DNA from 4 places in the Paenibacillus sp. MER TA 81-3 genome. Region 1 is predicted to be linked to each of the others. Evidence: riboswitches for the same ligand, from Rfam matches in the RefSeq annotation. Region 1 holds a riboswitch; each other region holds the start of a gene.
The links. Region 1 has a riboswitch for cobalamin ahead of M3650_RS07335 (ABC transporter substrate-binding protein). Riboswitches for the same ligand answer to the same signal wherever they lie in the genome.

Region 1 (5,138 bases):
GACAGGATTATAGGTGATCCTCGTTGGATTCCCCATCCCGTCATTATGATAGGAAAGGCGATCACGGCGCTGGAGCATGCTATCCGCAAGGCGGCATCATCGGAAGCGGCGCTTAAGCCGCTCGGCATCCTGCTCCCGGTCATTGTCGTTGGAGGCTCTTATGCTTTGACATGGGCGCTGCTATGGGGACTCCATGAAATTCATTTCTCTCTCGCATGGGCGGCCGAAGCGATTCTTATCGGCACGACGATTGCGACCAAAGGACTGAAGGATGCGGGGATGGCGGTGTATAAGCGGTTAGCCGCACGGGACATCGACGGTGCGCGGCGTGAAGTCGGCATGATTGTCGGACGTGATACGGATGAACTCGACGAGCCTGAAGTCGTGCGCGCTACGGTTGAAACCGTAGCCGAGAATATTGTGGATGCCGTCATATCCCCGTTATGTTACGCGCTTATCGGTGGGGCGCCGTTAGCTATGGCGTACCGGGCGGTAAATACGCTCGATTCGATGGTCGGTTATAAAAATGAGAAGTACGGCAACTTAGGCTGGGCCTCCGCGCGGCTGGATGACATTGCGAATTGGATTCCGGCCCGCTTGACGGCAGTTCTCATGGCGATATGCGCCTGGATGAAGGGATATGACGGGACGCGGGCTTGGCAGACAGCCAAGCGTGACGCGCCGAGGCACCCGAGCCCGAACAGCGGCTGGCCGGAGGCGGCTGCAGCCGGGGCGCTTGGTGTCCGGCTCGGTGGATATAATGTGTATAAGGGCGTACGATCGTTGCGTGCTTATATGGGAGACGAGGTCCAGCCTTTGCAAGCACAGCATATTCCGGCTGCCTGCAGTCTGCTGACAGGCAGTACACTGGGCTTCACAGTCATCGCTGCCGTGCTGCTATATGCGCGCGGGGGATGGCTCCTGTAGATGAATGGCGGATGAAGGAGTAAGAATGAAATGAGACTGACACGACAATATAAAGCTCCCCGTCAGAAGAGGCGCCGATCAGGAGCAAGCCCATCTGGAATGGTAACAAGAGGTGCGATGTCCAAACGGAATGTACGCAGAAAAAAGGGCGTACGAGATACCATCGTGCGATTCGCGATCGTGCGGCACGGATTGACGCAGGCGAATGTAGAACGGCGTTATATTAGTTATACGGATGATTCCATCCTGCCACAGGCTTCAGAGGAGCTGAGGCCTTTGCGCCGGGCATTGGCGCACCCTGCTCCGATCCTCTACACAAGCGATATGCGCCGCTGCCGCGAAACGATCGCGTACTTGCGGCCTCGCGACAGCCGAGAAGCATCTGTTGATACACGGCTGCGCGAGTACGACTTCGGCATGTGGGAAGGCTTGACCTATAACGATCTGAAGGAAGAGCCCCAATATCGAAAGTGGCTGGATGATATGTCGTCCGTGCAGCCGCCGCGGGGAGAACCGTGGCAGTCATTCTGCACGCGTACGGCACATGTATGGTGGGAGATACTGAGAAATGCGCGGGCGCAAATCCGCACCGTGCCGGAACAGTCAGGTGTGGCTCGCACCCGGAATCGTCCACTGCGAACGAGCAGGAACCGAAAAGCTCGGATTCGGACTGACCGCTTCGTGCAAGGTGCGTCTGGCCGAATGGCGCGCCCGGACGTGCTCGTGGTGACCCACGGCGGCATTGTACGGAGACTGCACACGCTCGCATTCCCGCGCAAATCGTTCTGGGAGGCGGCTGCGCCGATTGGCGGCGGTGTTATGATTACGGCGAAGCGTTGCGCGCGCAAATGGGTGTTCCTGCGAGCTGAGCGTTTTCCCTCTCTATAGTGGGGGCAGCCGGGGCGCGAGATGGCCGGATTGTTGATTTGTATCGGGAGACAGGTTGCCCTTGTGAGCAACCTTATTGCAAGAACGGAGCTTTTCCCCTATAATCTATTATCAAGTTCAATGCTTGAACGGACAAATGAATAGTGCAATTTCTTCAGGCCCTTGCGTGTACGGATACGATTGATCCGATCTAATATATGATCCATGCCCAAGGTTAATAGGGAAGCCGGTGAAATTCCGGCGCGGTCCCGCCACTGTGAATGGAGTGTTGCGCTCATGAAGCCACTGTCGATGCGGCGCCGGATGTACAGATGTTCGGATGCGGCGACGGGAAGGCGAGCGGCAACGTGCAGCTCCTAAGTCAGGAGACCTGCCTGAAGATAGACGAGCAATATCCTTCGCGGAAGGGACCACGTCTACAAAGTATGGCATGAGGCAATGCAAGACGCTGTCGATACCGCTGTTGCGGTAAGCATGGCGCTGGCTATGCCGTGTCGTACCTTATAGGCTAAGTGAGACGAAGTCCCCCGATCCGTAGGATCGGGGGTTTTTTAACACTGTGTTCTTTGACAACCTATTGTATATAGATGAAGGGATATGCTCGTCACCTGACCATTATTGCGCACTGCGTTTACCGCGTTTGCTCCAGTTCACAGAAGACGATTCACACTCAAGGAATATATTAAGCAAGGGAGAGGAACATGTATGCACAAATGGCTGAATAAAACATTGGCAGCCGTATTGGCAGTTATTTTGGCAGTAAGCTTGACGGCTTGCGGCGCGAGCACAGGGGAAGTGAAGCCTTCCGACAACACGGCGGCGCAGCAGGAGAACACAAATAAAGAAGCTTCCAATACAGAGCAACCGAAGCAGGATGACGCTGCGAAGACGACATATCCGCTTACCGTGAAAGACGTCACTGGTGAAGAGTTCACCTTCGACAAAGCGCCGGAGCGCATCATCTCGGTATCGCCGGCAGAGACAGAGTCGTTGTTTGCTCTTGGCTTGGATGAACAAATTGTCGGGGTATCCGACTATGACGACTATCCAGAAGCAGCCGCCTCGAAGGCGAAGATGGGCGGTATCGTAAAACCGAATGAAGAGGCGATTATTGCAGCGAAGCCAGATATTGTCTTCACCGGCATCTCCATGAAAGAGCCAGTCGTGAACAAATTCCGCGAGCTAGGCATTAAAATTTTCAAAGTGGAACCGAAGACATATGATGACGTTATTAAAAACATAGAACTGTACGGTCAAATTACGGATCGTCAAAAAGAAGCGCAAGCAGTCGTTGAGCAAATGAAGAAAGCGCGCGAAGAAGTACAAACTGCTGTGCAAAGCGTTACCGACAAGAAAAAAGTGTACATTGAGTTCTCCCCAGGTTGGACAGTAGGCAGCGGTGAGTTCATGAATGAGATGATCGAGCTTGCCGGCGCTACGAACGTAGCAGCGGATGCGGAAGGCTGGGTGCAAATCAACGAGGAGAACATCATCAAGTCGAATCCTGACGTCATTTTGTACACCCAAGGGGTTGTCGACCAGGATACGAACAAGTCATTGGAAGAAATCATCCGCGGACGTAGCGGGTGGAATAACATTAACGCGATTAAAAACAACCAAGTTATCGCTGTGGATCAAAATTTGCTCAGCCGTCCGGGACCTCGTGTGGCGGAGGGGCTCAAAGCCGTTGCAAAAGCGATTTACCCTGACTTGGTGAAATAACCGATGCGGAGAAATAGATGAAAAAGATTGTATGGTATGGAGGAGCGAGCTTTGCGCTTCTCCTCTTGTCCGTTGTGGGATGCTTGGCTGTAGGCTCGGTGCAGATGCCTTTAGGTGAAATGACACGCATCTTGCTCCATCATATACCGGGCTTGGACTCTATATTTCCGGTGACCTGGGATGACGCCTCTGCGCAAATTATGATGAAGGTGCGCTTTCCACGCGTCGTGCTTGCGATGTTGGTCGGAGCAGCGCTCGGTGTGGCAGGCACCGCGTTTCAAGGCGTGCTGCGCAATCCGTTGGCTGACCCGTACACTCTGGGCGTATCGTCCGGCGCGTCCGTCGGCGCGGCCCTTCTTATATACTTCGGGCTCCAATACGCGCTGCTCGGAGAGTGGACCATTCCGGTCGTCGCTTTCGCAACAGGGACGCTGACGCTTATTATCGTCATGAGACTTGCCAATGACGGCGGGAAAATCCCGATTGAAACGCTTATTTTGTCAGGGGTCGTTATGCAAGCCTTTCTTGGCGCGATCGTCTCCTTCTTAGTCGCGATGACGAAGCAAACGATTAACGAAATATTGTTCTGGGTCATGGGCAGCTTGGCGCTGCGCGGATGGTCCTATACGGTTGTGCTGGGCCCTTACTTGGCTATCGGCATCATTATTCTCATTTCCTATGCAAGACCGCTTAATCTGCTCGCATTGGGCGAGCGGCAGGCCTCTCATCTCGGGCTTCATGTGGAGCGCACGAAGTGGGTAGTGCTGCTTACCGCCACATTAATTACGGCGGCGGCGGTGTCCGTATCTGGCGTCATCGGCTTTGTCGGCTTGGTCGTTCCGCACATATTGCGTTTAATCGTCGGTCCGGATTACCGCTATTTGATTCCGCTCTCAGCGGTGGGCGGCGCAATCTATGTGATGTGGGCGGATACGATTGCAAGAACGGCGTTTGCACCGACGGAAATTCCTCTCGGCGTGGTGACTGCATTTATCGGCGCGCCCTTCTTTGCTTACCTGCTCATTCGGAACAAGCGTACGAAACGGGGGAAATGGTCATGAGACATATGCTGGCACAGCAGGAGGCGCAATCAGCGGAACCAATCATTCACGCGGAGCGGCTGTGCAAACGTTATGGCGACAAAACGGTGCTCGACAACGTATCGCTTTCCGTGCAGCCCGGAGAATGGGTCGGCATCATCGGACCGAACGGAAGCGGGAAATCGACGCTCTTGTCGCTCGTATCGGGGGCGGATACCGTGTCTGCCGGACGTGTCCGCATTCAGGGTCGGGCGCTTGCCTCTTATAAGCGCAAGGCGTTATCGCAGTTGATGGCGGTGCTGCAGCAGGAGGCGCTGCCTCCGCTTAACTTCACCGTGCGCGAAATTGTTGAGATGGGACGATTCCCATATCAATCGTGGCTCGGTTCGGAAGGCGAAGACAGCGGTCCGTTCATTGACGGCATTATGGATCGGCTGCAGTTGACTCCACTCGCGGATCGTCCGCTTGACCGATTAAGCGGAGGACAGCGACAGCGGGCTGCGCTGGCGAAGCTGATGGCCCAGTCGCCGAGCATCGTGCTGCTGGATGAGCCGACCACCT
Region 2 (5,138 bases), on a different contig from region 1:
GAAATGTGTTCTGTGGTTGTACATCGTGCATGGAGCTCGTTTATATGTGAGTGGCCCCGAAACGTTTGCAGGAAAATGAGGAAGGAGTTATCTTGGAGATATGGATGACAATTCAGAAGTAACGATATGAATATAAAGGAGGCAGTTATGATGGCGAATTTGACGGTGAAAGTGGAAGGAATGACTTGCGGACATTGCAAGCAATCGGTCGAACGGGCCGTTGCTGGCATCGGCGGACAAGCACAGGTGGACCTGGCGGCGAAGCAAGTGAGTGTCACTTATGACGAGACGGCAGTAAAGCCGGATCAGATTCGCGAAGCGATCGAGGACCAAGGTTTCGATGTGATCTCGTGATCGTAAATGAATGATGCAAGGTGAAAAGTTGGTATTTTCATCGGTTTCTCCACATGGTATGATCGAGCTTAGAAGGGAAAAGATTGAATAAAGGAGGTCCGTTGATGCAATTACGAGTGACACCAAAGGCGGCACAGCGGTTTCAGACCGATTGGGGATTTACAGCAGGAGATACGGTGCGCGTATTCGTGCGCTACAGTGGATTCAGCGCTTCAGGACCTTACTCTTTCGGCATCATGAAAGACAGCCCGCAATATCCTGGCGTAACCGAAGTCGTGGACGGCATTACATTCTACATGGAGCAGAACGATCTGTGGTTCTTGGACAATCGCGAGCTGACCTTAGATGAGAACGGGGAAGACATCGTGTTCTTGAATGAAGGAATGTCCATATAGCGTGTGTATTTTCATTGCCAAGCTAGGCATACTTGGGAGACGAGTATGGGTTCGACTTTCTGGAGATGCATTACCGGAAGACATGGGAGAAGGTAAACCTATTCTTAATCAAAATTGACTGGTACATCAGGAAAAGGTTAACCCTTTTCTGGAACATTTCCTCAACCCCATACTTTACTGCTCGTCCATTTGGAAAAAGCACTTGTCATCCGCTGCAAGACAGTTTATAATCGTTCTCAATTGGAAAGGTGTCCATCACGTTCCAACACAACTGCATATCAGGGAACAGGCGCTTTGCGAACATGTCAAAGCTTAATAGGGAAGTTCGGTTCAAGTCCGACGCGGTCCCGCCACTGTATCAGAAGAGGTGTAGCCTTCAGGCCACTGGTTTCGCTTATGCAACCGGGAAGGCCGCTAACACCGATGACGCTGAAGCCAGGAGACCTGCCTGTTCTGGCAGCACTGATTGTACCTACGGGAGATAGGGAAGTGTTCGTAAACATGGAAATCGCGTGTCGATGTCCGGCGCAGCCGGATGGGACGATGATAGGAAAGCGATGAGCCATTATTCCGTCATGGACGTTTACGGGACATCTCTGTCAGTTGGCAGGATGTCCTTTTTTGTGGTTTCCTTATGGCGAATAATGTTATATGCTAATTCCGTGTTAACAGATAGAAATTGTCCCTATTTGTCCCGCGGGGGAATCACATATGGAGAGGAGCAAGGATAATGACAGCATCATCAGTACAGACAAGTGCAGCAGGATATCCGCGCATCGGCTATGATCGCGAATGGAAGAAAGCGTTGGAGCAGTATTGGGCGAAAAAGATTTCGGCTCAGGAGCTGGAGCAGGAATTAGACAAGATTGAATTGCAGCGATTGACCAAAATGCAACAAGCCGGTCTCGATTACATTCCTGTAAACGACTATTCTTGGTACGACCATGTGCTTGACATGACTACGATGTTCGGACTCATCCCTTCACGTTATTCGTATGAAGGCGGGGAAGTATCGCCTGATCTCATGTTTGCTCTTGCACGCGGAACCCAAGATGCAGTTGCTTGTGAAATGACGAAATGGTTCAACACGAACTATCACTATATTGTGCCAGAATGGGAAGGTCGAGCGCCACAGCTTACTTCCAACCGGCCGCTGCAAGCTTATCGCAAAGCGAAGCTTCAGTTGGGCATCGAAGGCAAGCCGGTCATCATTGGTCCTTACACGTATGTGCGCTCCTTGAAGGGGGTTCCCGCAGGAGAACGTCTGCAGGTCCTGAAGCAGTTCATCGGTGTGTACAGCGACATTCTTCGCGAGCTTGAAGCGGAGGGCGTTCCGTGCGTACAGCTGGATGAGCCGGCGTTCGTGTTGGCAATGAAGCCAGAAGATTGGCAGGCTGTGCAATCCGTATACGAACAGCTACGGACAGCGGCTCCGACGCTTCCGTTATGGGTGCAAACTTATTTCGATGCGGTATCGGATTACGAAGCATTCGTTCAACTGCCGGTCAATACGCTGGGGTTGGATTTCGTGCATGGCAAAGCAAGCAACGAAGCCGCGCTTCGCAAGTCGGGCTTCCCTCAAGATAAAACGTTAGCGCTCGGCGTTATCGACGGCCGAAACATATGGCGTACTGATCTGCAAGAAGTGGCGGAGTGGCTGGAATCCGTTGCGAGCATCGTGCCGAAGGAACGCTGGATCGTACAGTCATCCTGCAGCCTGCTGCATGTGCCGTTGACGGCGACGCGCGAGACAGAGCTTCCGGAGGTAATTCGTGAGGCGTTGGCCTTCGCGGATGAGAAGCTGGAGGAGACGGTGCAATTGGCCCGTCATATCGCGCAGCCTAGTGACGCAACTCGTGCCGCTCTGAATGACAGTGCCGCGCGCGTCCTCTCATGGTGCAACGAGCCTTCCCGCCAGCGTACAGATATCGTCCAAGCATTGCACGAGCTGCTGGAGGAGGAGAAGGCGAAAGGAATTAAGCGCACGCCTTATGAGGAGCGCCGAGTGCTGCATTCGAAGCGCTGGCCGGAACTCCCGCTCTTGCCGACGACGACAATCGGCAGCATGCCGCAAACGGCCGACATTCGCCGGGCGAGATTGCGTTACCGCAAGGGAGAGTGGGATGCACGAACATATGAAGCTTTCCTGGAAGAAGAAATGACGCGTTGGATTCGCATCCAGGAAGACATCGGCATCGATGTGCTCGTGCATGGCGAGTTCGAGCGTACGGACATGGTTGAATACTTTGGCGAAAAATTGGACGGCTTCGCCTTTACCAAATTCGGCTGGGTGCAATCTTACGGCTCCCGCTGCGTTAAGCCGCCAGTTCTCTACGGGGATGTCGCGTTCACAGAACCGATGACCGTGAAAGAGACGGCGTTCGCCCAGTCTTTGACTGCGCAGCCGGTTAAAGGCATGCTCACTGGTCCGGTGACGATTCTGAACTGGTCGTTCGTCCGTAATGATGTCCCGCGCGAACAAGCGGCATTCCAGCTGGCTTATGCGCTGCGCCAAGAAATTGCCGCCTTGGAGCAAGCCGGCATCGGAATGATTCAAGTGGATGAGCCGGCGGTGAAGGAAGGCATGCCGCTCAAAGCGGAGGATGCGTCCTATTACACGGAGTGGGCCGTGCTTGCATTCCGCTTGGCCACATGCGGCGCGGAGCCTAAGACGCAGATTCATACGCATATGTGCTATTGCGATTTCTCCGACATGGTGGACACGATTCGCAAGATGGATGCGGACGTCATCTCGTTGGAGACTGCGCGCAGCGGCGGAGATATGATTGCCACACTGGAGAAGCAGCATTATGAGCTCGGAATCGGACTTGGAGTGTATGACATTCACAGTCCGCGCGTTCCCTCCGTCGAAGAGATGGAGCAATTGATCGACCAAGCACTGGCTGTGCTTCCTGTGGAATCGTTCTGGATTAATCCAGATTGCGGCTTAAAGACGCGTCATGAGCCAGAAACGGTCGCGGCCCTTCGCCACATGGTAGAGGCAACGAAACGAGTCCGCCAGCAACGAAAAGTTGCGGAAGTGCAGCCGCTCAGCTAAGCGGGGCATGCAACGCAAGAGATGAGTAAATAAGACACGAAAGAAGACACGTCCATCCGGATAACAAGGCACGGAAATTTCACTTTCTGTGACTGCGCTAAGGATGGACGTGTTTTAGTATCGAGCTAGAGAAGTGATTCGGCGCCGTCAATCATAATTTGCGCGCCGGTGATATGGCTTGCGGCGTCGGATGCCAGAAAGGCAACCAGATCAGCGACCTGTTCGGGAGACCCTGGCCCATGCTCAAGCGGCTGACTGCCTTCCGGGTAAGTCATCGGGATTTCGATGTCCTTCACGGACGGTTTCCGGTTCGTATTCTCTTCAATGTGCGTCTCAATGGCTCCCGGACAAATGACGTTGACTCGTATTTTATAACGAGCGAGCTCCAGCGCAGCCATTTTGGCAAATGCCACTTGAGCTGCCTTGGAAGAACTGTACGCACTCATGCCGAATCCGGAGAACTTTCTGCTGCCGTTAATAGAGCTTGTTATGATGATGCTGCCGCCTTGTTTTTTCAAATAGGGCAGAGCATACTTCACGGTGACGAATGTTCCAGTCAGGTTGACCTTCATCGTCTCCTCCCAGTCCTCGACTTTCAACTCTTCAATGGAAGAGAGCACGCCGTTAATGCCCGCGTTCGCGAATACCGCCTTAATGTCTCCACATTGCTCGGCAACCTGCTTGACGGCGTCTTCTACCCGTTTTGGATCTTTCAAATCCACATCATAAGCGTATGCTTGTCCAGGGAATCGCTTGGCAATGTATTCTTCCGTCTGCTGTGTATGCTCGTCCTTCAGGTCGAACAGCGCGACAGTCATGCCTGCCTCCGCCAGACGTATCGCAGCCGCCCGGCCAATTCCCGACCCTGCTCCGGTTACGATGGCTGTTCCTGTCATCTGATGTGTAGTCGTGGATTGCTGCGTGTTCATATATCGTTGCCCCTTTTGTCATATCAATATTTTTGATGATTCATGTTGATATTGCTCCACTGATCGTGGATTTGGTTAAACCTACCTGTCATGCGTCATGTGATCCATATTGAATCTATGTTATAATGGATATGTAAGCGAATACATTATTCCTGTTTCCATCTGCATAACATAGGAAAACAGAGAGGTGGGTTCAGACATGCTCTGGTTTAAACGTCGGAAACAACAACAGAAACAAGAGAATGCTCCTGTACATGTGTCCTTGCAAGACGTAAAAAGAGCAGTGCTTCAGTTCGAGAACGACATGCCTGAACAAATTCAACGCACGACTTTGCTGAAAGAGGACCAAAGTATTGATCTGAAGCGTATCAGCCGTTATTTAGGCGGCGTATCGGATCAGAA
Region 3 (5,138 bases), on a different contig from region 1:
TAACCGCCTGCCACAAGCTCTGCCACCACGTTCTCGACAGCTTGCACCGACAGGAAGATAACCATCGAGGTGCGGTGCGCGGCAAAGGATCGCAGCGATTCCCTCTCCGGAACCGGCGTTCTGCCTTCCATGCGCGTAATAATTACACTTTGGCTCACTTCCGGCACGGTATACTCGACACCGAGCTGCGAAGCGGCCCCGAGGAATGAACTTACCCCAGGCGTGCAGGTGAACGGAATATCCCGTTTTTTCATTTCCTCGATTTGCTCCCGAATCGAACCGTAGATCGAAAAGTCACCGGTCTGGAGGCGGACGACTTGCTTCCCGGCCTTGACGCCTTGTTCCATACAATCGATAATCTCCGTCAAATCCATCATAGCGCTGTTGTAGATTTCGCAGCCTTCTTTGCAGTACTCCAGCAAATCCGGGTTCACCAGCGAACCGGCATAAATGACGACATCCGCCTCTTTTAGGAGGTTGTATCCTCGCAATGTAATGAGTTCTTTATCTCCAGGCCCCGCCCCGACAAAATGCACTTTCGTCATGCTGTCCCGCTCCTCTCTTTTTGGCAAGCGATAATAAAGGTCGGATTTTGGGGCTTAAAATAATGCCCTTGTCCAAGTTCATGCCACTTCGACACCTGCATTTGCATGATCTCGACTTCGTTCCAGGGCCCTTTTTCGAGATAGGCTGCCGCTTCGAGGGCATTTTCCATCAAGATGAAATTGAGCACAAGCTGGCCGCCCGGCTGCAGCAAGGCATGGCACCAATCGATGATCTCCGTTAATTGCCCCCCGCTGCCGCCGACAAAAATAGCGTCAAACACGGTATTGTCCAGCGGGACGGGAGCCTTTGCCGCCATAATCTCCACATTGTCAAGCGCCAGCTGCCGCCGGTTCTGTTCGATTAGTGACAACGCCTCTTCGTTCCGTTCGATCGCGGTTACCGCCACACGGGGAAACATCTTCGCAACCTGAAGCGCTATGCTGCCCGTGCCGGCTCCGACGTCGAGAAAACGGCGGCTTGTCTCGTCCAAAGCTAATTTGTCGATGGATACGGCACGGACCTCCGCCTTGGTCATCGGTGTCTTGCCGCGAATAAAAGCTTCATCCCTCATCCAAAATCACCACCACATTCATATCATATTGAGCCACAACCTGCTCCGGCTTCAGCCGGTGAATCCGTTCCTCAGGATAGCTGAGGTTTTCTCCGATAATGAGCGTTTTGTGCAGCTTCCGCCGCAGAATTTCCTGGGCGATTTCCGCCGGTCCAAGCTTGCTGTCCGTGACCATCGCCACTTTCGGGTGCGCGAGCAGAAAGTCGAAATCAGGCTGTTTTCCGTGACTGCTCGTCATGTACAGGTCATTCATGGCAATGCCGCAGCGGCTGCACAAATATTGGATGGAGCTGATCCCGGGTACAATTTGAAGCTGTTCCGGCGGGAACTTCTGCAGCGCCCAATTTCCGATGCCATATATTAACGGGTCTCCGGAAGCAAGCAGCACGATGTCCTGGCCGATCCTCTCTACCAAAAATGCTTCCAGCTCCGAGAGCTGCGCGGGCAGAAGCTTGCGTTCGGCCGGGTTGTCCTGCGGGATTTCGCCCAACTGTCGCTTCGAGCCGACAATCACGTCTGCCTTCTGTATGAGTAAAGCGCCCGCACCTGTCATCAGCTCCGGGCTTCCCGGGCCAATTCCGACAATATGAATCATCGCCATGCCTCCCTGATGGTTGAGATGTCGCAAGTGGAAGCCAGCATTCCCCGTTCGGTTGAAAACGTGATGACGTCGATATCCACAATCGGTTTGCTGTATTTCAAAAACGCTTCTGCCCGTTGCTTCACTTTGTCCGTAATGGTCTGAAAAACCTCGCTATACCCTTCCGCGACCATAATTTCTCCGGCGGCTTCCGTCGTCGTGCAGGCCGCAATTCGCTGGAGCAAGAGAAGGGGCGCGCCGGCAAGCGCCAGATTCGCCACCAAAATTTCTGCCCGGGCATCGGCATCTTTGCTGTGCGTTGTGAAAATACCGGCGGACACTTTAATTAATTTGCCTAAATGGCCTACCATCAGCACGTGTTCAAACGCGAGGCGCTGTGTTTCTTTGAGCATGTAGCCGACGAAATTACTCATGGAGACCACATATTTGCCGTCAATGCCAAGCTGCTCTTCCACGAAGCGCTCCCCGTAATTCCCGGGAACCAGAATGATTTTCCGGAAGCCCTGCGCTTTTTTCATTTCGAGTTCGATGGACAGCGACTGCTTCCACCCCTCCTCGGACATCGGAGTTACGATTCCGGTCGTTCCCAAAATGGAAATCCCGCCGATAATCCCCAGGCGGCTGTTCATGGTGCGCTCCGCGCGCTCTTCGCCTTCCGGCGCGAAAATGATGATATCCGCCCCTCGTTCAGGGCCGATCTCTTCCCGTACGGCCGCAGTAATCATTTGGCGCGGTACCGGATTGATGGCCGCTTCCCCGACCGGGACCGCAATGCCCTTTTGCGTCACACGCCCGACGCCCTGCCCGCCGTCGATTCTGATGTCCCCGCTGGCGTTCAAGGTGACCTGCGCAAAAATCCACATTCCATGCGTCGCATCGATATCATCGCCGCCGTCTTTTTGAACGGCGGACGTTGCCGTATGCCGATCGAATTGCTGCTTGTCCACCGGAAGCTGCAAGCATGTTCCGTTCGGCGTGATTATCGTAACTTCGGCTATTTTCTCCTGCTTGATCACCATGGCCGCAGCCGCTTTGGCCGCAGCAGCCGCGCAAGTGCCTGTCGTATAGCCTTTGCGCAATTTTTTCCCCTCATAATACACGTAGTCTGCCATCGGGCCACCTCTTCTTACATCGCGTACAGCACGGCGTTCATGATGGCCGCAGCCAGATTGCTTCCGCCCTTCCGCCCCCGGGCAACGACCGCCGGAATGTCGCTTTCATAGAGCGCTTCTTTCGATTCGGCCGCCCCGACAAACCCAACAGGCACGCCGACGACAGCCTCAACGTCCAACTCACCGGCAGCCGCCATCTCCAGAATTTGATAGACGGCGGTAGGCGCATTGCCGATGACAAACAATTTCCGCCCTTCTTCTCTGGCAGCAAGCTGAATCCCTGCCATGGAGCGGGTGATGCCTTGCTGTTGGGCAACCTCCGCCGTTTCCGGCTCATTGACGTAGCAGCGGTAGCGGCAGCCGTATTGCTCCAGCAGCTTTTTATTCATGCCGCTCAGGGCCATATTCGTATCGGTAAAAATGATGCCTCCCTGCCGGATCGTTTCGCGTATTTTCGTCAAAGCATCATGCGTAAAAACGAGATTATCCAAATAGTCAAAATCCGCCGTCGTATGAATCGCCCGCTTGATGACCAGTTCCTCTTCCCTATTGCGGAATGCATATTCAGGTCTTGTTTCCTTAATGATATCCTGTATGATTTCAAAGCTTTTTTCTTCAATCTTCTTAGGATTTTTGATGTAATCCATCTTTCCCTCTCCTTTCCCGAGTTAACTTACAGCCTCTAAAAAGGGAACAAAAAAACACGAAACCTAAAGGTCTCGTGTCCATACGAAGAAAAGGCAGTATCCAAGTGTGTTTATGAAATGAACACACTTGTGCCTGGGTTCTCTGCAATAGACAACTGTTCCCTTAGAAGTTGTTGCAAGGCTGAACAGAGGAGGTCTCCTGACTTGGCATCATTCTACTTTCCCGCCTTCCCGGAAATGGTTCCAGTGACATCAATGGGATTTCGTCCGCTTCACAGTAGCTAGGGCCTGTAGAGGAATCGCACCTCTTTCCCTGATCTCCGCTCAGTTTTCTATTCAATTTTTATCAGGTTGAATTTTTTTCACTTTAATTGCGTGAATCTCTCTAAGATGAATCATAGCTTGGTTGATACGATGCCGCCTGTGACAGAACTCATTGCACGTGAATTTGCAAGACAACAAAAAGAGCGTTTCAAGCCTGCTGATGGGCTAAAACGCTCTTTTTGATTTCTTTGTGATATGAATGTCCAGCCCTCGTTACATCATAAAACTCAATGTTTTCGCCTGCGCATCCAGATTACCCGCTGCTTTACCGATTTCGGCAAATTCCTCAGTGGCTTGCCTAATTTGATGCTGACATTCGACGATTGCGTCCCGGGAGCTCTTCGTCCCCCCGCCGACATGTCCTACCTTATCGGCGATTCCCTCGATGGCGGCTTGGACTTCCTTGGCCGCCTCTTGGACATGCTCCGCCAGCTTCCGTACCTCGGCGGCAACCACCTGAAACCCTAGGCCATGCTCCCCGGCATGGGCTGCCTCAATCGCCGCGTTCAGGCCCAGCAGGTGGGTTTGTGAGGCAAAATCCTGGATCATCTGAACAATTCCTTTGATGGACTTGTATTCATCTTCCAATTGCCGCAGGAGGGTTAAGTTATCTTCACTGTCAGTCACCGCGCGCTGAATGGCTGCCGCAACCTGCTGGTTGCGCTCCACGCCTTCTTCCGTCCGCTTCAGCAACTCTTCCGCCATCAGCCGCAGCTCGTCCTTCATTCGGGAGGCGGCGTTTTCCCTTGGCGTGATGTCGGTCGCCACCTTCAAGACAGCCACTGTGTGGCCGGTATCATCCAGAACCGGCATATACGTTGCTTCAAGCCACACCAGGTCCCCATTTTTCGCTACCCGGGCGATTTTCTGTTGAAATTTTATACCGTTCCGCAAATTCTCCCAAAACGTATCATACTCCGAACTGCCGACAAACTGTTGCGTGCAAAACATCCGATGGTGCTTGCCGACAAGTTCTGACGCCGTATACCCCATCGTCTGAGCAAATAGATTGTTCGCCCAAAGAACTTCACCCTGGATGTTAAACTCGATCATGGCGAGCGACTGCTCCAATGCGGCCAGCACCGCTTTCTCCTCCAGCACTTGTGTACTTTTCTGCCTCATGCCACTATTCATTCATGCACATCTCCCTTTTTTCATGCCATTGCAGCAGGCGTGCCATCCATACCTGCTTGCCCCCGGTTCGATTACGACCTCTGTATCCCTGCCCATGAGATGGCGCAGCCGCTGGCTGATGGCTAAGCCTCAGTCCGGCACCTCGATCTTTGCACATTGTTGAATGATCAGCTTGTGTCATGTGGACATACTGCGAATAAGAT
Region 4 (5,138 bases), on a different contig from region 1:
TCACTCTTTTCGAAATCTTTGAACGTCTCGCCCCGCTCCTTCGCAATCAGCATCGAGCGCTCCAGCGAGTAGAAGTTGAGCATCATGAAGAAGGTGCGCACAAAATCGATAGCTTCCTTGGATTCATATGCAATTTTGTTCAATGCGAGAAAGCCGTGCAGGTTCATTGCCCCGAGCCCAACGGAATGAAGTTCGCGGTTCGCCTTCGCTACAGAAGGGACAATCGAAATGTCGCTGCGGTCGCTCACTTCGGTTAGCGCATCCATCGAACGATGAACCGTCTCTTTCATCCGTTTGTTCTGCATCACGTTAACGATGTTAAGTGAGCCCAGGTTACAAGAAATATCGCGATTGATTACATCCTCTTCACCGTAATCATTGATCGAGGATACTTCACTTAACTGCGCGATCTCACTGCACAGGTTGGAAAATTTAACACGCCCAATTTCTTTCAGCGCATGATATTCATTGGCGTTATCGACAAACATCAGGTATGGGTAACCGGATTCCATCTGGATTTGTGCAATTTTAATGATAAGGTCTCGGGCAACAACTCGTTTTTTGCGGACATTCGGGTTGTTGACGAGCTCATCATACATGGCTGTGATATCCATATCGTCCATATGCATGCCGTACTCTTTATATACCGTATGTGGGTAGAAGAGATACATATCTTTATCTTTCTCTACCAATTCGAAAAATTTATTAGGGGCTACGACGCCAAGCGACAGCGTTTTGATACGAATTTTCTCATCGCTGTTAATCTTTTTCGTATCCAAAAACTCATGAATGTCGGCATGGAAAATGTTTAAGTAAACGACCCCGCTGCCATCGCGCTGACCCAATTGATTCGCATAGGAGAAGCAATCTTCAAACAATTTCATTACCGGCAGCACACCGCTCGCTTTGCCGTCCAAACCTTTGATCTGTTCGTCAGCTGCGCGGATTTTGCTCAAGCTCAAGCTTACGCCGCCGCCAATTTTACTTAATTGCAAGGCAGAATTAATGGCGAATCCGATCGAGTTCATCGAATCGTCGATCTCCAGCAAGAAGCAGCTTACCAATTCACCGCGCCGCTTCTTCCCTGCATTCAGGAAGGTCGGCGTTGCTGGCTGGTATTCCTGCGAAATGAAGAGCTCCGCGTATTCCATCGCCTTCTTCATGTCACCATTGCCCAAGAAGAGGGAGACGACCGCAATGCGATCTTCGTACCGCTCCAAAAACTTCGTTCCGTCATTCGTCTTCATAGCGTAGTTGTTGTAGAACTTAAAAGCGCTCATAAACGAAGGAAATCTGAACTTCTTCTGATACACCATCTCGTACAACTTCTTGACTTCAGCAAAACTATATTTATCGAACAGCTCCTGTTCGTAGTAGTCATGCTCAATGAGATAATCGATTTTTTCTCTCAAATCGTGAAAGAAGACCGTGTTTTGATTCACATAATCGACAAAATAACTTCTAGCCGCCTCACGGTCTTTTTCAAACTGATACTTTCCATCTTTTAACACCATAATTTCATTGTTAAGCTGAATCCAATTTGATAGTTGCATCGACAATTTCGTTTACCTCCTGTTTAAAACGCTCCACATCTTTATTGGTACCGCTCAGTTCGAATTTCATTAATACGGGAACTGAGTACATTTCGGAAATACGGTCCGCTGCCCTTCCATAAAGTTCGCCCCAATTCATATTACCACTGGAGACCACCCCTTGCAGCATGTCGCCATTATTCTCCAAAAATTTCAAAGTCGATTGAGGCGCTTGTCCGAATCCAGTCGAATATGTAATTAAGACGAATGGTTCTTCGACAGTCAGCCCATCTGCGACTTGAATGCATTCCAGATCAAGCTTATTGACGAAGCGCTTCACGTTTCCGGTCTTTGAGTCAAACACGATACGCATCAGTGACCCTCCATTGCTAGAAGCATTGCAAACATGATTCTGTGATTTTTTCCATAGAAAAAGCCCACCTAATCTGGTAGATGAGCTTAAAACGACAAAAAAAAAATACAGCGCTTGTTGCTTCACCAAGCACTCTGCAGCGTGTCGTTTCCACTTCTCATCCCCCGAAGATGCGAAACCAAGTAAATAGGCAGGTCTCCTGACTTGTGTGTCATCCTACTGTGGGCCCTTCCCATATCAGTGACTCTCAGAGATCCATAATACAGTGGCAATGCCCATCTCGTCCACACTTACAGTTGCGGGGACAGCTCCGGAATTGCACCGGATTCCCTATTAAGTCGAACTCGACACCTTATTTACTCTATGATATTCAGTTAAATAATCCATATTTAGTATGTACCCTCTTGAACAGACACTAAATATAGGCTCTTATCGTAGCATACACATTTTTCTGCGAAGAAGCAAGATATTTGACATAAAAAACAAGCTGACGAAATTCAATCCTTTGCCAGCTTGTAACTACACTAAAATATATTATTATTCCAAAGGTTTCCTCGCTTTATTTCAAAAACATTTGGGCCATTCAATTTCTTTCTCTTTCGTACGAAAAAAAGCAGGACGTCGTCGCATAATCGCCCTGCTTCAGCAGCATGAAAGTATATTCGATTTTCCAGGTTGCTATATCAACCATTTTGTCCGACATAGGTTACTACGCTCTTGGGCGCTATTACAGCCCGAAACTTTCCACTGTTCGAAGGAATAGCAGGTCCCCTGCTCCATGTTGAGGCTGTCTGCTGAAATTTCCGAATGCATAATATCTCTTCGTCAGCTGATAGGTGTTCGTATCTTTGAATATATTGATTAATCCTGGTTGTATTCAGCTTATGAACTCCTCTGGCCTTGGCCTGCTGCATGACCCACACCTGATCAGGTCTGGCATTGAAATCATATTGACCTGGTGCGGGATTAAATGCCGGGAATATAGCGCCCCTGAAGATGGCCATTTGTATCCGTAAGCACGTTTGTAATAACCGGTATCAGCCAGTTATATAAACGTTTGGTGCAGCGATTGCCCTCCATCCAACGTCAAGCACGCGCCGTTCATATACGCTGCATCCGTCGAGAGCAAAAAAGCAGCAAGCCCCGCAATCTCTTCCGGTGTGCCCAATCGTCCGAGCGGAACGCTGTCAAGCATGCGTTGTCCGGCTTCTTCGGAAGAAATGAGCTTATCTGCGCCGCCGGTACGCTCGATTAAGCCAGGTGCGATGGCGTTGACTCGGATGCCATAGCGGCGTCCCCATTCCACCGCAAGCGTGCGCGTCATGGCAAGCACCCCCGCTTTGGCGCTCGCCGAGTGAATAACTCCCGGTCCGGCATCCCACGCATACGTGGCCACCATGTTAATGATGCTGCCCGGAATGCCCTCGGCAATCCAATACTTTCCGACCGCTTGGCTGCAATAGAACGTACCGTTCAACACAATGTTGACGACCGCATTCCAGCCGTTTATTGACAAATCCTCTGCTGGACATAGAAAATTGCCTGCCGCATTGTTCACCAGCGCATCGATTCGCCCAAAGACAGCCACGGCTTCCTCCACCATGCGCTGCACATCTTCAGGCTGGCGCACATCCATTTGGACAGTAAGCACCTGGCCTGCGAATGTTTCTATTTCGCTTTTTGCCGCCTCCAGCTTCTCTGCCGATCGTCCTGTAATGACGACCCACGCGCCCTTCTGTGCCATACGCGCAGCCATTGCCTTGCCCATACCGCTGGAACCGCCCGTAATGATAACCGACTTCCCCTTCATTTCATCCGCCCCGCTTTCACTATTTTTGCTCGCTCGGATTGTCATACAGCGCCATGATGCTCGAAAGGCCACCGAAATTGCGATTCCGATGGCCTTCTGTTCCGAGTCTATTATTCTATTGTATTTACAGTGTAACATAAAGATTCGCGAATTTCTTCCTTTTTCTTACTCCCGATCCATTATCCCTTTAAACTGCCTTCTGCTACGCCTTCGATAAATCTTCTCTGCAAAAACATATAAATGACCGTAAACGGCAAAATGGAGATAAGGCCCGCGGCCGATATCTTACTCCAATCCGAGCTGAAATTGCCGACGAACGTCAAGTATTTCGTGGAGACGGGCTTGAGCGCTTCCGTCTGCACAAAGGCGTTGGCGAAGAAGAACTCGTTCCAAGTATATAGGCCTGCGAGCAGCGCAACGGTCAGGAAGGCAGGCTTGGCAATCGGAACGATGATTTTCATCAAAATCATCCATTCGTTGCACCCATCGATTCTTGCGCTTTCGCTTAATTCCTTCGGTATTCCGAGAAAAAACGTACGCAGGATGAAGATATTGAGCGGCAGGAAAATGGCGCTGTAAATAATGATCAAGCCCGTCAGCGTATTCATCAAATGCAGCTTCTGCCACATATAGAACAGCGGCACCAAAAACATGCCCAACGGGACGGACACGCATAGGAATAGAAACGCCAAGATGCCCCCTTTTCCTTTGAAATCCATTTTCGCAAGCGCATATGCGCATAATCCCCCGGCAATGCAAATAATGGCAACGGTCGAGCATCCTACCAAGATACTGTTTAAATAGGCCCTACCGTATTCCCCCATATTCCATGCCGCCGTAATGTTCTCCAAGGTAAAATGCGCAGGAAGGGAGAACGGGCTTACCTGAAACTCCTCCGGCGGCTTGACCGCATTAATAAACAGCAACGCGATCGGCCCGATCGCAAACAGAAGGACAAGAATCAGAAAGAAATGACGCGATAACGAAGTAAACAAACGCGCTCCCATTAGATCTCCCATCCTCTCTTTCTTAAATATCCGAATACCGCGATAACAATACCGCTAAACAAGGCTAAGGCCAGGGCGATGGAGCTGGCGTATCCCGGCGCCTGATTTTGCAGCGCTTCCTTATACATATATGTTGCAATCAATTCCGTCGCATTGCCCGGCCCTCCACCGGTCATCACATAGACGTAATCAAATGCGGCAAACGACCAAATCATCGTCATCATCATAATGAGCAGCAAGGTCGGGCGCAGCTGCGGAATAATGACGCTCCAGAAGATTCTGATCTTGCCCGCGCCGTCAATCATGGCCGCTTCCTCCAGGCTGCGGTCAGTCTGATGAAAGCCCGTCAAAAATAAAATGAGCAGAAACCCCCAATAACGCCAACCGTCAACAAAGGCAACAGAAAATAGCGCCTT

Region 2: another riboswitch for cobalamin. It lies ahead of metE (5-methyltetrahydropteroyltriglutamate--homocysteine S-methyltransferase); the one in region 1 lies ahead of M3650_RS07335 (ABC transporter substrate-binding protein).
Region 3: another riboswitch for cobalamin. It lies ahead of M3650_RS04350 (cobalt-precorrin-8 methylmutase); the one in region 1 lies ahead of M3650_RS07335 (ABC transporter substrate-binding protein).
Region 4: another riboswitch for cobalamin. It lies ahead of nrdI (class Ib ribonucleoside-diphosphate reductase assembly flavoprotein NrdI); the one in region 1 lies ahead of M3650_RS07335 (ABC transporter substrate-binding protein).

Annotation. Positions count from the first base shown of each region.
Region 1 covers NZ_JAMAWB010000004.1:256,370-261,507, forward strand. Annotated here, with positions in the region: gene cbiB (adenosylcobinamide-phosphate synthase CbiB) at 1-927, shown strand, start outside; gene M3650_RS07330 (histidine phosphatase family protein) at 1,045-1,815, shown strand; cobalamin riboswitch at 1,997-2,207, shown strand; gene M3650_RS07335 (ABC transporter substrate-binding protein) at 2,521-3,537, shown strand; gene M3650_RS07340 (FecCD family ABC transporter permease) at 3,555-4,598, shown strand; gene M3650_RS07345 (ABC transporter ATP-binding protein) at 4,595-5,138, shown strand, end outside.
Region 2 covers NZ_JAMAWB010000001.1:405,966-411,103, forward strand. Annotated here, with positions in the region: gene M3650_RS01830 (cation transporter) at 151-354, shown strand; gene M3650_RS01835 (HesB/YadR/YfhF family protein) at 459-749, shown strand; cobalamin riboswitch at 1,020-1,215, shown strand; gene M3650_RS01840 (hypothetical protein) at 1,173-1,310, shown strand; gene metE (5-methyltetrahydropteroyltriglutamate--homocysteine S-methyltransferase) at 1,480-3,807, shown strand; gene M3650_RS01850 (SDR family oxidoreductase) at 3,933-4,736, opposite strand; gene M3650_RS01855 (DUF3939 domain-containing protein) at 4,936-5,138, shown strand, end outside.
Region 3 covers NZ_JAMAWB010000002.1:426,657-431,794, forward strand. Annotated here, with positions in the region: gene M3650_RS04330 (cobalt-precorrin-4 methyltransferase) at 1-545, opposite strand, end outside; gene M3650_RS04335 (decarboxylating cobalt-precorrin-6B (C(15))-methyltransferase) at 542-1,117, opposite strand; gene M3650_RS04340 (cobalt-precorrin-7 (C(5))-methyltransferase) at 1,107-1,712, opposite strand; gene cbiD (cobalt-precorrin-5B (C(1))-methyltransferase CbiD) at 1,709-2,830, opposite strand; gene M3650_RS04350 (cobalt-precorrin-8 methylmutase) at 2,845-3,477, opposite strand; cobalamin riboswitch at 3,653-3,824, opposite strand; gene M3650_RS04355 (methyl-accepting chemotaxis protein) at 4,015-4,935, opposite strand; gene M3650_RS04360 (hypothetical protein) at 4,928-5,092, opposite strand.
Region 4 covers NZ_JAMAWB010000009.1:166,346-171,483, forward strand. Annotated here, with positions in the region: gene nrdE (class 1b ribonucleoside-diphosphate reductase subunit alpha) at 1-1,553, opposite strand, end outside; gene nrdI (class Ib ribonucleoside-diphosphate reductase assembly flavoprotein NrdI) at 1,525-1,905, opposite strand; cobalamin riboswitch at 2,078-2,276, opposite strand; gene fadH (2,4-dienoyl-CoA reductase) at 2,951-3,715, opposite strand; gene M3650_RS14980 (carbohydrate ABC transporter permease) at 3,895-4,722, opposite strand; gene M3650_RS14985 (carbohydrate ABC transporter permease) at 4,722-5,138, opposite strand, start outside.